Regions from separate parts of the Novosphingobium oxfordense genome, predicted to be linked through region 2. Evidence: riboswitches for the same ligand, from Rfam matches in the RefSeq annotation. Region 2 holds a riboswitch; the other holds the start of a gene.

Region 1 (7,211 bases), on a different replicon from region 2:
TGCCAATGGCTACAACGTGTCGAAGTGGGCCAGCGAGGTGCTGATGCGTGAAGCGCATGACCTTGCCGGAATTCCCATCGGCGTGTTTCGGCCCGGCATGATCCTCGCGCACAGCCGATACGCAGGGCAGCTCAACGTGCCAGACATGTTCACCCGCTTGCTGTTCAGCCTGGCGGTAACCGGGATTGCACCGGCCACTTTCTACGCGCCGAACCTTTCGAATGGCCGGCCCAGGGCCCGCTACGAAGGCTTCCCGGTCGATTTCCTTGCCGAGGCGATCACCGGCATCAGCGCCGCTCTGCCCGGAGGCTTTCGCAGCTACAATCTGGCGAATCCCGATCCGGATTTCGTCGCCCTGGACCAATTCGTCGATTGGATGATCGACGCGGGCTGCGCGATCGAGCGGATCGACGAATACGACGACTGGTTCCGGCGGTTCGAGGTGGCGCTGCAGGGCCTGCCGGAGGACCAGCGGGCGCACTCACTGCTGCAGATCATCGAACCCTATCGCCATCCGCAACACCCGGGCATGGGCGAAGGCGTGCCCTGCCAGCGCTTTGCGGACGATGCACAGGCCGCCGGCTGCCCGATCTCCCATCCGGGCGCAGCGCTGATCCACAAATACGTCGCCGATCTCAGGCATGTGGGATTGTTGCAGCACACCGGGAACCGCAAGGCATGACCGAATCCGTCACCTGTACCGTGCAGGACAGTATCTGCCGGTTGACCCTCAACCGCCCGGACAAGCTGAATGCGCTGAACCTTCAGATGTTCAGGGAAATCGAAGGCCACCTCGATCGACTGGACCACGCTGCAATCGGCTGCATGGTCCTGTCCGGCGCCGGACGCAGTTTCTGTGCGGGACATGATCTCGACGATCTGGCTTCAGGAAAGGAAACGGCCGCTTCGGCCGAAAGGTTCGAGAACGGCCTTGTCGAACGGCTGTCGACCTTGCCCTTTCCACTCGTCGCGAAAGTACGCGGCCACTGCTACACAGGCGGCCTGGAACTCGTACTTGCCGCAGACATCATCGTCGCGGCGGAGACGGCCAAATTCGCGGACACTCACTCCAAATTCGACCTCGTCCCGATCTGGGGCCTTACGCAGCGCCTGCCGCGCCGTATCGGCATGGCGCGCGCCAAAGAAATGATGTTCGGTTGCCGGACCTATACCGGGGTGGACGCTGCGACGATGGGCCTGGTCAACACCGCGGTACCGGATGACAAGCTTGACGCCTATGTGGATGACCTTTGCGCCGACATCGCGAGCAACAGCATGCGATCCAATCGCGCGATCAAGAAGCTGCTCATCGATACGGACGGGCTGAACCTTGCCGCCGGCAACGCCTGGGAACTGCATCACAGCCCCGGTCACGGCCCCGAATTCAAGGCGATGATAGCCGCGCGGCGACCGTGACATGCCAGTACGGCGCCGGCACTAAAGATCTGCGGCACGCCTGGCCTCCCCGGCGTGAGCCTCACTGGTTCCAGCGGACACGCCATCGTCGCAACGATGGCGTGTCCTATTTCCCGCCGACAGGCGGGCTTTGGCGGGTGAACGGCCCGATCAATTCCCGTTCCCGCGTCGAATAATGCTTTCCACATCGTTCATGACGGCCTAGAGGCCCGCCATCCCCGGGGGGCCGCTGACGCGCGGCTGAGAGGTGGTCAGCAGACCACGACCCGCTGAACCTGATCCGGCTTGCACCGGCGTAGGGAGGGCTGGCGGCAGATCCGTTGTCCCTCCGATTGGAGTGGACGCGTGAAGAAGATTGCCGATTTCCGTTATTTGAACAGTGCCGCACTGACGTTGCCGATCTTGTTGCTGGCAACGCCAGCGCTGGCGGATTCCGCCGGTGATGCAGGCCCAACCGTCATTCAGGTGATCGGCCATCCCGATCCCGAAGGATTGCTGCCCGATCAGACCGCCCCCAAGGCGGTCAGCGCGATTTCCAGCGATTTCATCGTCAAGCAGGCGCCGACGCTGAACGCCTTTCAACTCGTCAACCTGCTGCCCGGCGCGAACGTTTCGTCCAGCGATCCTTATGGCCTGTCGACCAGCTCCAGCCTGACGCTGCGCGGACTGGGGCAGGACCAGATCGGCGTGCTGATGGAAGGCGCCCCGCAGAACGACATCGGCTATTTCTACGCCTACCCCTCTCAGTTCGCCGATGCGGAAAACGTGCGGCAGGTCACGCTGGCGCAGGGCGCCGCCGATATCGACGCGCCGGTCGTTGCCGCTGCCGGCGGGTTGCTTTCGCTTTCGCTGGATGACCCCAGCGCCGAGATGGGCGGCCTCGTCAACCTTTCGCTCGGCTCCTACAACCAGCGCCGCGCCTTCGTGCGGTTCGATACCGGCCGGATCGGCCAGACCGGGCTGAAGGCCTTCGTCTCCTATTCCAACAACCGCGCGGACAACTGGCGTGGTGCCGGTTTCGACACCCGCCAACATGTCGATGCGAAGCTGCTGAACGAGTGGGGCGACGGCAACCGCGCCAGCATCGCGGTATCTTTCAACGAGGCGAAGACCTCCACTTATCCCAGCCCCACGCTGGCGGATTGGCAGGCGTATGGACGCGGGTTCAATTACGACAAGCACTATAGCGAGGGCGACGCCAATTACTGGCGGCTCTATCGCGCGCCGTTTCGCAACGTCTACATGGCGGCGCCGCTGCATCTGAAACTGAACGACCAACTGGCGTTCGACAGCACCGCCTACCTGCAGTTCGGATACGGCAACGCGCCTTACGGCACGCAATTGACCGAGACCGGCAACTTCCTGGGCACCGAGGAACTGACGCAACCGATCACGCTGCCCGGTGCCGTGGACGGCGTGGCGACGGTGCTCGGCAACTGGACCGGCAAACAGATGCGCGTCGGCAATGTCAGCAAGCTGACGCTGCAAGCGGGCGCGCACCGGATCACTGCCGGACTGTGGTTCGACTACGGCTCCGATCGCGTCACCCAGTCCTACACCTCGATCGATGCCGATGGCCATCCGCTGGACCAGTGGGGGCATCAGAGCCAGGCGATTCAGACTGCTGACGGCCGCCTGCTCGCCTACGAGAATGCGCGCACCGAAACGGTGACCAAGGGCTTCTTCCTGGCCGACAGCATTCAGGTGACGCCGCGCCTTGGCGTAGATGTGGGTTTCAAGGGCGTAGACGTGCTGCGCAACGGCCGCAATTACCTGCCCGGCCCGCAATCGACCGTGCGCAGCGACAGCTTCGCCGCCCTTCCCCGCGCGGCGGTGCATTACAAGCTGGACGATCGCCAGCAGATCTTCGCCAACGTCACCACCAACTTCCGCACCCCGAACGAGTTCGCGCTCTACAACAGCTATTACGGTGGTGAGATCGTCAGCCAGGGGGCGAGCAACCTCAAGAACGAGTATTCGGTCTCGGAAGAACTGGGGTACCGCTATATCGGCCCCAGCCTGTCGTTCTCGCTGACCGCATTCCATTATCACTTCCGCAACCGTCAGGTAGCGACGGTGATCGACAGCGGCGGCGCGCTCGTCAATTCCACGGTCAACGCGGGTAGCCAGACCTCGTACGGCCTGGATGGAGAGATCGACTATCGCCCAGCCAAGGGCGTCAGCGTCTATCTCTCCGGCGAATATCTGCATGCGCGGCTGGACGACGACCTACCGGTCAACGGCGACTACCTGCCGACCAAGGGCAAACACGCCGTTTCCAGCCCGACGTTCCAGTTCGCCATGGGCAGCACTTATGACGATGGCCGCCTGTTCGGCAGCACTGCGCTGAAGTACGTGGGGCGCCAGTATTCGACGTTCATGAACGATGAAAGCATCAAGGGCTATGCCACGCTGGACCTGTCGGTCGGCGTTCACCTTGCCGGGCTGATCGACGCCCAGCGCATGGACTTGCGCCTGAATGCAATCAACGTCACCAATCCGCATGTGCTGTCCGGCGTGCAGACAATCGGCACCAATGCGCTGGATACGGTCGGCCGCAACGGCACGCTGATTTCCGGTTCGGCACCGACCTACTACGTCGGCAGCGGGCGCGCCTTCGTGGCGACGCTGAGCCGGGCCTTCTGACCGTGGGCAGCCCCGTCCCTCTTCCGGCGTCCCGGCCTGCGCCTCATCTCGTTCACGGGATGGGCACTGCGCTGGAGGCGCCGGCTTGGCCGGCCATTACGGCGGAAGAGGCCGAAGCGGTTCTGGGGCTGTTTCCCAACGCCGGACGTTTCGAGGGGCTCATCTGGCACTCCCCGCGCCCTTTCTCGGCCGCGACGCTGGTGCAAACTGACCGCGGCGAATTCTTCCTCAAACGCCACCATCAGAAGTTGCGCTCAACAGCCGCGCTCGCGGAAGAACACGCGTTCATGGCGCACCTGCGCGCGAACGGACTGTCCGTGCCCGAAGTGCTTGCCGCGACCGACGGCACCGGGGCGGTCACGCATGGCCCGTGGAGCTACGAATTGCAGGGCAAGGCGACCGGCGTCGATCTCTACCACGATCGGCAATCATGGACGCCGTTTCTCTCGCACGCACATGCCCATGCGGCGGGGGTAGCTCTCGCGCGGCTGCATCGGGCCGCGCACGGCTTCACGGCCGCCCCGCGCCCCTCCCATCCGCTGATCGCCAGCTTCACGATCCTGCCCGCAACCGATCCACTGGCGGCGGCCGAGGCCTATGTCGCAGCCCACCCGCCCATCGCCGCCTTTCTGGCAGACAAGGCATGGCGGCAGGAATTGGTGCGCTTGTTGGATGCACTCGGCAACGGTCTAGCCACCCGACTGGAGAAGCAGCCGCCGCTGTGGACGCATAACGACTGGCATCCTTCCAACTTGCTCTGGTCGCCAGACGGCAGCGTAAGCGCCGTGTTCGATTTCGGCCTGGCAACGCAGACCTGCGCACTTCACGACATCGCCACCGCCATAGAGCGCACCGCCATTCCCTGGCTGGAGATGGACCGGGACCTACCCGACGCGCGGGGCGCCATCGCGTTGCTTGCCGGTTATCGAACGGTGTTGCCGCTCACCACCGCCGACGTCGAAACCGTCGTCCGACTCCTGCCGCTGGTGCATGTGGAATTCGCCTTGTCCGAAATCGATTATTTTGCGGGCATCCTGCGCGATCCCGATCAGGCGACGCTGGCGTGGAAGGACTATCTCATCGACCACGCCGATTGGTTCCTTTCCGCGCCGGGGCGGGAATTCCTGCAACACCTGGAAAGCGGAGCACAGGCCTGATGTCGGCACTCGAAATCATCGCCGTCGTCGTCAGCTTTCTGGGCATCTGGCTGACTGCAAAGCGCCGGCTGCTGTGTTGGCCGGTCAGCCTGCTGGCCTGCGCGCTTTACTTCAAACTGTTTCTCGACGTGCGGCTCTATTCGGACATGGTGCTGCAAGCACTGTTCGGGATCGCCATCCTCTATGGCTGGATCGTCTGGACGCGCGGCAAGGAGGAAGTGGGCGAAGTCGTAGTTAGCCCCCTCTCGCCGCTGCAAGCGTGGGCGGGCCTTGCCGCAGGCGCCATCGGCGCCGTCGCGATCGGCTGGTTCACCAGCCACTACACCAATGCCGCGCTGCCATGGATAGATTCGGGGCTCAGCAGCTTTAGCCTTGTGGCTCAATACTGGACAGCCCGGCGTCACTCGGCGAGCTGGCTGCTCTGGATCGCGGTGGACGTGCTTTACGTCGGCATGTTCGTTTTCAAGGGCTTGTGGCTGACGGGCGGACTCTATGCGGCCATGGTCGTGCTTGCGGTGATCGGCTACAGGCGGTGGCAACAGGCTGCGGAATTGGCGTCGCGCCCGGCGTGACGCCTTGGTCAAAAGCACTCCGGCTTTCTAAAACGAATTCCGTTTTATCACAGCGACTTCGGCGCGGACGCCGCACCGTTCCAGCAGTTCAGTGATTTCTCGTTTGTGACGGCGCCGCTGGGGCTCCCGCTGACCAGCGTGAGCCCCACAGGGCCGCCGCCAAAAGCTGCGCGACGTCAATACAACGCATTCATCAATGGCTTCGCGCGCTTGTGCGACCATCCCGATGCACGTTTGCAAGCAGGCTTCCCGTGCGCTTATCGTTGACGCGCTGAGCGCCGAAGGCGCCGCTCCGGGGGAACTGATGCTGATCGGGACCAACACTCCACGTCTCACCATCGCGCCGTACTTACGGTCAAGCGCGCAACATCGACGCATGGCCGCCACGCGGCCCCGCTACGCCCTTCTGCGTGGCCGTGCCTCAATGCTGCTGCGCTGAATGCTGCCATCTGCCGATAACCGGAATTAACTTCGATTTTCTCGAACAATCTAGTTCATTTTATCAAGATTTTCCGAAGCCGATCAATCGCCTAACCCTGTTCTCACAAGTTCACCACACCACGCAACAGGAGCCTACCAATGACCATCACCGCAACCGCAAAGCCCGGCAAGTCGCTGATCTCGCCCGACAATCACGCACTTGTCCTGATCGATTTCCAGTCGCAGATGGCCTTCGCCACCAAGTCGATCGCTCCTGAACTGCTCCGCAACAATGCCGCCCTGATCTCGCGCGGTGCCAAGTCCTTCAACGTCTCCACCATTCTCACCACGGTTGCCGAAAAGAGCTTTTCTGGCCCGATGTTCGAAGAGATCACGGAGGCTTTCGAAGGCCAGCCCATGCTGGACCGCACCAGCATGAACACCTGGGAAGACGAAGCCGTGATCGAAGAGATCAACCGCATCGGCAAGCCCCGCATCGTCTTCGCCGGCCTCTGGACCTCGGTCTGCATCGTCGGCCCGGTCGCCTCCGCCATCGACCAGGGTTTCGAAGCCTACGTCATCACCGATGCCTGCGGCGACATCTCGCCCGAAGCGCATGAGCGCGCTGTGGAGCGCATGATCCAGCTTGGTGCCGTGCCGATGACCTCGCTCCAATACCTGCTCGAACTGCAGCGCGACTGGGCCCGCACCGAAACCTACGACAGCACCACCGGCATCGCCCGCAAGTGGGGCGGCGCTTACGGCATCGGCATCAACTACGCCAAGACCATGTTCGGCGCTTCCGAAGGCGCTCACTGATTTAAAGCTCGGGACCGGCCGCCGATCCCCCCATCCGGCCCTCACCGAAGGCAGCCGGTCCCCACCCTCTCTTTCTCTCCCAACACATCCAGGAATCAGCATCATGGCCTACGTAACCACCAAGGACGGCGCCCAAATCTTCTACAAGGACTGGGGCTCGAAGGATGCCCAGCCGATCGTC
Region 2 (7,211 bases):
CATGCCGGGTGGGGGAGGGGCACCAGCCCTTCCGGCGCCTCCCGCCAGCGATGCACGGCGTCGGTCAGATTCGCCGCGAAGCTGCGCGGCAGGTAACGCTTCTGCGCATATTGGCCGACCAGCAGCGTCAGCCGCACCTCGGGCAGGGCCGCGCGCAGCGGGGGATGCCACAGCGGCGCGCATTCCGGGCGTGGGGGCAGGTCGCCACCATTGCCCTTGCCCGGATAGCAGAAGCCGCTGGGCATGTGGGCCACGCGGTCCGGATCGTAGAAGTCTTCGTGCGACAGCCCGGTCCAGCCGCGCAGACGGTCTCCACTGTCGTCATCCCAGGCGAGGCCGCTGGCGTGAACCTTGCTGCCCGGCGCCTGCCCGATCACCAGTATCCGCGCGCCGATCCCGGCCTGCACCACCGGGCGCGGTTCGTGCGGCAGCTTGCCCGCGCAGACGCGGCATGCGCGGATCGCGCGGAGCAGGTCGTCAAGATCGGTGGGGCTTTCGGTCACCGGGGGCAGATGGCGCTGCCGGGCCTTTGCGGCAAGCCTTGCGCGATTGGCAAGGAGATCGACCGGCAATTGACGGGGCGGGCGGGAACGATCATTCTTTCCGATACTTGACCCGCACGGAGGCTTCGCATGAACGACCTTGCGCTGATGCCGGACTGGTCCGCGCTGTTCCTGGGTCTGTTCGCCCTGTTCGCCGGCATCGGAGAGCTGCGCCGTCCCGGGCAATGGCAATTGTTGATGGATGAGCTGCGCGGCTCGCCGGCGCTTCAGGTGTCGGTGGCGATGATCGAATTCCTCATCGGGTCGCTGATCTACATGGTGAACCCCTGGGGCTCGCCCGATTGGCTGGCGCGGGTGATGAACGTGCTGGGCGCGCTGATGTGTATAGAAGCGCTGCTGATCCTGGCCTTTGCCGATGTCTATCTGAAAGTGCTGGAGCATCGGCTGGGGCCGCTGGCGCGGCTCTGGGCGGTGATTTCGGTGATATTCGGGCTGGCGCTGATCGGCCTTGCCCAGCCCGGATTCATGCACGCCTGACCCTTAACCGGCGATCCTGAGCGATGTGAGGGAGGAAGAATAGGGCGCAACCAGGTCCGCCGCCTTCTTCCAGTCACCCCGCAACCAAAGGTCGTGCGCGGCCGGATCGGCGGGCAGGATCACCGGCATCGTATCGCGCCCCTCGGCCCGCAGCGCGGCATTGGCGGGCGTGGTGAGCAGGGCGAAGCTGGGCACTTCGCTATCCTTCCACACGCCGGCCATGGCGAAGATCGGCTGGTCGGTCGCGCCGAACCAGCACTGGCGGCGCTTGCCGTCGCGCGGGTCCACCTTGGCCCATTCCATGAAGGCGCTGGCAGGGACCAGGCAGCGGAATTCGCTGTTGCGCAAGTTGCCGATCCAGAACGGGCTTTCCAGATTGCGCACGGTCAGGATGCCATGCCGGCGTTCATCCCAGCCCTGCGGTGGTGGCGGCACGCCCCAAAGGCGCGGGATCATCCGGCGCGGCAGGCGCTTTTCGGGGCGCGGACCGGCCACGAACTCCCGCCCCATGGTGATGACGGGCGCGAAGCCGCCCGCCGAAACAGAGCCGCCGGGCCAGGGATCGTCCCCTGCATTGAGGCCGAAAGTACGGCCGACTTCGCGGGCAGGCGCGTCGAGGCGATAGATCATCGGCATGTCTGTTTCCGGCCCTAGACGGCTGCAAAAGCCGCGTCTATCGTCCCCGCCATCCCCGGGGAGCTTGTGCCCAAGGCTTTCGAATCATGAAAGCCGAACGGAAACAAATGGCTGAGAGGGGCAGGTCACGCTGCCCGACCCGTTGAACCTGAACCCGTTAACACGGGCGGAGGGAAGGGCGGGCCACAGAACTATCTGTCGCGACCTTTCTTTCGTCCATAAGCCGAAGGAAAATCGCTTATGGCCGACATCAATTCCACATTGGAAATCGGCGTTACCACTGGGCCCATTCGCGGGTCTAAGAAGATTCACGTCGGGCCGCTTGGCGTTGCCATGCGGGAAATTCACCTTGAGCCGGGATCGGGCGAGGCACCCGTGCGTGTCTACGACACCTCGGGTCCATACACCGATCCCAGCGTCACCATCGACATCGCCGCCGGCCTTGCCGCCAAGCGCCGCGAATGGATCCTCGCGCGCGGCGATGTGGAGGACTACGCAGCCCGCGCGGTGAAGCCGGAGGACAACGGCCAGCTCGGCCCGGACCGTTCGGGCGGCGTCCCGGCATTCCCCAATGTCGTGAAGCGCCCGCTGCGTGCGAAGCCGGGCATGAACGTCAGCCAGATGCACTATGCCAGGGCCGGGATCATCACGCCGGAGATGGAATACGTCGCCGAGCGAGAGAATCTCGGCCGCGCGATGCTGAAGGAATATGCGCGCGACGGGCAAGACTGGGGCGCCGCCATCCCCGACTACGTGACGCCCGAATTCGTGCGCGAGGAAGTGGCGCGCGGCCGGGCGATCATCCCCTCCAACATCAACCACCCGGAAAGCGAGCCGATGGCGATCGGCCGCAATTTCCTGGTCAAGATCAACGCCAATATCGGCAACTCCGCCGTCGCGTCGGACGTGGCGAGCGAGGTGGACAAGATGGTCTGGTCGATCCGCTGGGGTGCGGACACGGTGATGGACCTCTCCACCGGGCGCAACATCCACGACACCCGCGAATGGATCATCCGCAACAGCCCCGTGCCGATCGGCACCGTGCCGATCTATCAGGCGCTGGAGAAAGTCGGCGGCATTGCCGAGGACCTGACCTGGGACGTGTTCCGCGACACGCTGATCGAACAGGCCGAGCAGGGCGTGGACTACTTCACGATCCACGCCGGGGTGCGCCTGCCTTTCGTGCCGCTCGCCGCCAAGCGCGTGACCGGCATCGTCAGCCGGGGCGGATCGATCATGGCCAAGTGGTGCCTGGCGCATCACCGGGAATCGTTCCTCTACGAACGCTTCGATGAGATTACCGAGATCATGAAGGTCTACGACGTCGCCTATTCGCTGGGTGACGGCCTGCGCCCCGGCTCGATCGCGGATGCCAATGACGAGGCGCAGTTCGCCGAACTCTACACGCTGGGCGAACTGACGAAGCGCGCCTGGGCACAGGACGTGCAGGTGATGATCGAGGGCCCGGGCCATGTGCCGATGCACAAGGTGAAGGAGAACATGGACAAGCAGCTTGAGGCTTGCGGCGAAGCGCCGTTCTACACCCTCGGGCCGCTCGTTACCGACATCGCGCCGGGTTACGACCACATCACCAGCGGCATCGGCGCGGCCATGATCGGCTGGTACGGCACGGCGATGCTCTGCTACGTCACGCCCAAAGAGCACCTTGGCCTGCCGGACCGGGATGACGTGAAAGTGGGCGTCGTCACTTACAAGCTGGCCGCCCATGCGGCTGATCTTGCCAAGGGGCACCCCGCCGCGAAGGTCCGCGACGATGCCCTCAGCCGCGCCCGGTTCGAATTCCGCTGGCGCGACCAGTTCAACCTCAGCCTCGATCCCGACACGGCGGAGCAATACCACGACCAGACGTTGCCGGCAGAGGGCGCGAAATCCGCGCATTTCTGCTCGATGTGCGGGCCGAAGTTCTGCTCGATGAAAATCAGCCAGGAAGTGCGGGACTTCGCCGCGAAGCAGAACCAGCCGAGCACCGGCTTCATCGCGGCGGAAGAGGGCGGAAAACTCGCCATCAGCGAGGCGGAGGCCGGAATGGCGCAGATGAGCAAGGTGTTCAAGGAAACCGGCAGCGAACTCTACATGGGGGCCGGCGGCCGCGAGCACGACTGACCCCGGATCAGGCGCGCCGACCGTGCTCGATATCGACCGGAGAGAGCAGCCAACGCCCGTGCAACGGTTGGAGCGCGGGCGTTGGCACTGCCGGCAGTGCGATACGGCGCACGGCTGGCCCTTCGTGCTGGGGGCGGGCGCGCCTGATCTCTGGCCGCACGGGCAGGCCCACGCGCCGAATTCCGCGCTGCGGCTGGACGGGGATTTCCTTTCCGAAGATTTCTGCGTGCTGGCCGGCCGCTACTTCATGGTGCGCGCGGTGCTGTCGATCCCGGTGATCGGGTTGGCCGATCCCTTCCATTTCGCCTGCTGGACCACGCTTTCGCGCACCCATTTCGAGGAATACGTGGCTGCCTTCGTCTCCGGATCCCACGAAGAGGAAGGCCTGTGGAGCGGTTGGCTCTGCAACCGGCTGTTGGGTTACGGGGAAGGTTCGGAGCTGCCCGCCGTCTGGGTTCAGCCAAGGGCCTCGATTCCCGGGCAACGGCCGCTGCTGTGGTTGCAGGATGGCAGCCACCCGCTCGGTCTGGCGCAGGATAGCGGCATCTCGGCGGAGCGGGTGCTGGAGATCCTTGCCGCCTATGGCCATGCCCCGGGCTGACATGCCAGATTGCACGCCCAACGGTTCGATGAAAAGGTGACTCGATGGCGCGCAATCCCACCGCAGCTTGGTTCGGCCTTGCCAGCGACAGTTACCGCCTATGGGCGGATTCGATGATGGTGATCGGCATGCGCACCACCGACATCATGACCGGGCGCGGCAGCAGCCATGAAAACGCGCGGATGGTCACCGAAAAGCTTCAGGCCAATGCCGAACTGGCCGTGAAGCTGTTCTGGGGCGGTCCGATGGCGCCCGAAACCGCCGCGCGCAAGACGGTGCGCCACTATGGCAAGCGCGTCAGGGCCAATCGCCGGCGCCTGTCGCGCAAGTAAGGGCGCTCCGGTTTACTCAGCGCTTGCGCACGAATTCCGCGCGCAGCACCAGGCCCTTGATGCCGGGATACTTGCAGTCGATCTCCTGCGCGTCGCCGGTCAGGCGGATGGAGGGGATCAGGGTGCCGCGCTTCAGCGTCTGGCCTGCGCCCTTCACGTCCAGGTCCTTGATCAGCGTCACCGCATCGCCGTCCGCCAGCAGGTTGCCCACCGCATCGCGCACTTCCACGGTGTTCGCCGCGGCCTGCTTGGCCGCCAGTTCGGAGGCGGGCAGCCATTCGCCGCTATCCTCGTCGTAGATATAGTCTTCGTCGTCGCCCGACATGTCGTATTCTCCTGTTATCGCTGCCCATGACAGGGCAGACCCGGTTTGGCGAGCACGAAGGAGAGGGCGGGCATGAGCAAACATATCGGCAAGGTCCATGTCGGCATCGGCGGCTGGAGCTACGACCCCTGGCGGGAAACGTTCTATCCCAAGACCGTCTCCAAGGCGCGGGAACTGGAATACGTGGGCCAGCACCTTACCGGCACCGAGATCAACGCCACCTTCTACGGCCGGCAGAAGCCCGCCAGCTACATCAAGTGGCGCGATACCGTGCCCGATGGCTTCCGCTTCGCGCTGAAGGGATCGCGCTACTGCACCAACCGCAAGAACCTTGCCGAAGCGGGTGAGAGCGTGACCAACTTCGTGGAACAGGGCATCGTCGAACTGGGCGCAAAGCTGGCCCCGATCAACTGGCAGCTGGCCGCCACCAAGAAGTTCGACGCGGAAGAGATCGCCGCCTTCTTCGCCCTGCTGCCGAACAAGCACGAAGGGCTGCACTTGCGCCACGCGATCGAAGCGCGGCACGAAAGCTTCGACGATCCGGCCTTCTTCGACCTTGCCCGCAAGGCCGGCGTCGCCGTGATCCTGGCCGACAGCCCGAAATATCCGGCCTTCGACAAGGCGGCCGATGCCGCGCCCTTCGTCTACGCCCGCCTCCAGAACGCCCGCGCGGAGATCGAACAGGGCTATCCGGACGCCGAACTCGACGCATGGGCGAAGAAGATCGAGGGATGGTCGAATGACGGCAAGGAAGTCTTCGTGTTCTTCATCAATGGCGCGAAGGAGCGGGCCCCGGCAGCGGCAATGGCCTTGATCGCGCGCCTGAACGGCGATTGAGGCGATGTCGGAGGAACAGTTGCGGTTGCCTGACGTTGTAGCCGCCATGAAAAACCTCCTCACCGTGTCCGCGCTGGCCGTTGCACTGGCGGCCTGTTCCTCCGAGCCGGGCAAGACGCCCGAACAGGCCTCGGAACAGACTGGCGAGACGGCGACCGAGCCTGCCTTGCCGGACGAGGCCGTGACCGAAGCGCCGACCGCTACGCCTGCAGCCGGCGGCAAAGTGCTGTCGCTGGAGGGGCTGGGCGACTTGCGCATCGGTGCGCCGGTGCCCTCCGGCTCGTCCTGGGCGGAGCGCGGGGCGCAGGTTTCCGATTCCTGCCACACGGTCACTTCGCCGGATTATCCCGGCGTCTACGCCATCGTCGAGCAGGGGAAGGTGCGGCGGATCACGCTGGGCAAGCGGTCCGAGGTCAGGCTGGTCGAAGGCGTCGGCGTCGGTTCCAGCGAGGCGGACGTGAAGAAGTGGTTCGCCGGCTTCCGGGAGGAACCGCACAAGTACGAGGCGGCACCGGCCAAGTACATCACCGCGCCCAACGCCAAGGGCGGCGATTCCGCCCTGCGGTTCGAGATCGGGCATGACGGCAAGGTGAGCGCGGTTCACGTCGGCACGATGCCGGTGCTCGCCTACGTCGAAGGCTGCGCCTGAGGTTAGGGCGTAAACTCATAAATGGCACTATCGAGGCGCCCAAATGGCGAACAGCTCGGGCCGAAGAGGCCGCTGGGCGGGCTGGTTGCCCGTCCAAGGTCACTTCGGTTCGAGATGGAAGCCATTTGTGCGTCCCTTCGGGATTTGACCAAAATGGTCCATTGCTGCGTCAGGAAGTCTTGAAATATCGACATATTCCGGCGCCTTCCTTCCTTGCACTGAACCATTTTGCTTCAAACCTCGATAGTGCCATTTATGAGTTTACGCCCTAATCAAGGCTGGCCTTAGGGCTGGCGCTTCTTTCGCACATGCGGCATGGGCGAGTCATGCGTTCCCCCGATGCCAAATCCGACCGCTTCCCGATGGGGGAAGTCGAATTCGTGATCCTGATGGCCTCGCTCCAGGCGCTGATGGCGCTTTCGATCGATGTCATGCTGCCTGCGCTCGGCGCGATTTCGCGCGATCTGCATCTGGCCGATCCCAATCAGCGCCAGTTGATCGTGGGCGTGTTCCTGATCTCGTCAGGCCTGGGATCGCTGTTCCCCGGCGCGCTGGCGGACCGGTTCGGGCGGCGGCCGGTGGTGCTGACCGCGATCGGCGCTTACGTGATCACCGCCTTCCTTTGCGCGATTTCGGGCAGCTTCACGCTGCTGCTGATCGCGCGCGG

What was found. Region 2 has a riboswitch for thiamine pyrophosphate ahead of thiC (phosphomethylpyrimidine synthase ThiC). Riboswitches for the same ligand answer to the same signal wherever they lie in the genome.
Region 1: another riboswitch for thiamine pyrophosphate. It lies ahead of WBP07_RS30575 (TonB-dependent receptor); the one in region 2 lies ahead of thiC (phosphomethylpyrimidine synthase ThiC).

What each region holds. Positions count from the first base shown of each region.
Region 1 covers NZ_CP147008.1:1,789,184-1,796,394, reverse strand. The annotation lists gene car (carboxylic acid reductase) at 1-682, shown strand, start outside; gene WBP07_RS30580 (enoyl-CoA hydratase/isomerase family protein) at 679-1,416, shown strand; TPP riboswitch at 1,626-1,735, shown strand; gene WBP07_RS30575 (TonB-dependent receptor) at 1,771-4,062, shown strand; gene WBP07_RS30570 (phosphotransferase enzyme family protein) at 4,122-5,219, shown strand; gene pnuC (nicotinamide riboside transporter PnuC) at 5,219-5,791, shown strand; gene WBP07_RS30560 (hydrolase) at 6,371-7,030, shown strand; gene WBP07_RS30555 (alpha/beta fold hydrolase) at 7,134-7,211, shown strand, end outside.
Region 2 covers NZ_CP147005.1:118,572-125,782, forward strand. The annotation lists gene WBP07_RS00565 (uracil-DNA glycosylase family protein) at 1-503, opposite strand, end outside; gene WBP07_RS00570 (hypothetical protein) at 633-1,040, shown strand; gene WBP07_RS00575 (SOS response-associated peptidase family protein) at 1,044-1,676, opposite strand; TPP riboswitch at 1,723-1,868, shown strand; gene thiC (phosphomethylpyrimidine synthase ThiC) at 1,917-3,800, shown strand; gene WBP07_RS00585 (DUF2199 domain-containing protein) at 3,823-4,401, shown strand; gene WBP07_RS00590 (hypothetical protein) at 4,446-4,733, shown strand; gene WBP07_RS00595 (alkylphosphonate utilization protein) at 4,750-5,058, opposite strand; gene WBP07_RS00600 (DUF72 domain-containing protein) at 5,131-5,895, shown strand; gene WBP07_RS00605 (hypothetical protein) at 5,942-6,544, shown strand; gene WBP07_RS00610 (multidrug effflux MFS transporter) at 6,871-7,211, shown strand, end outside.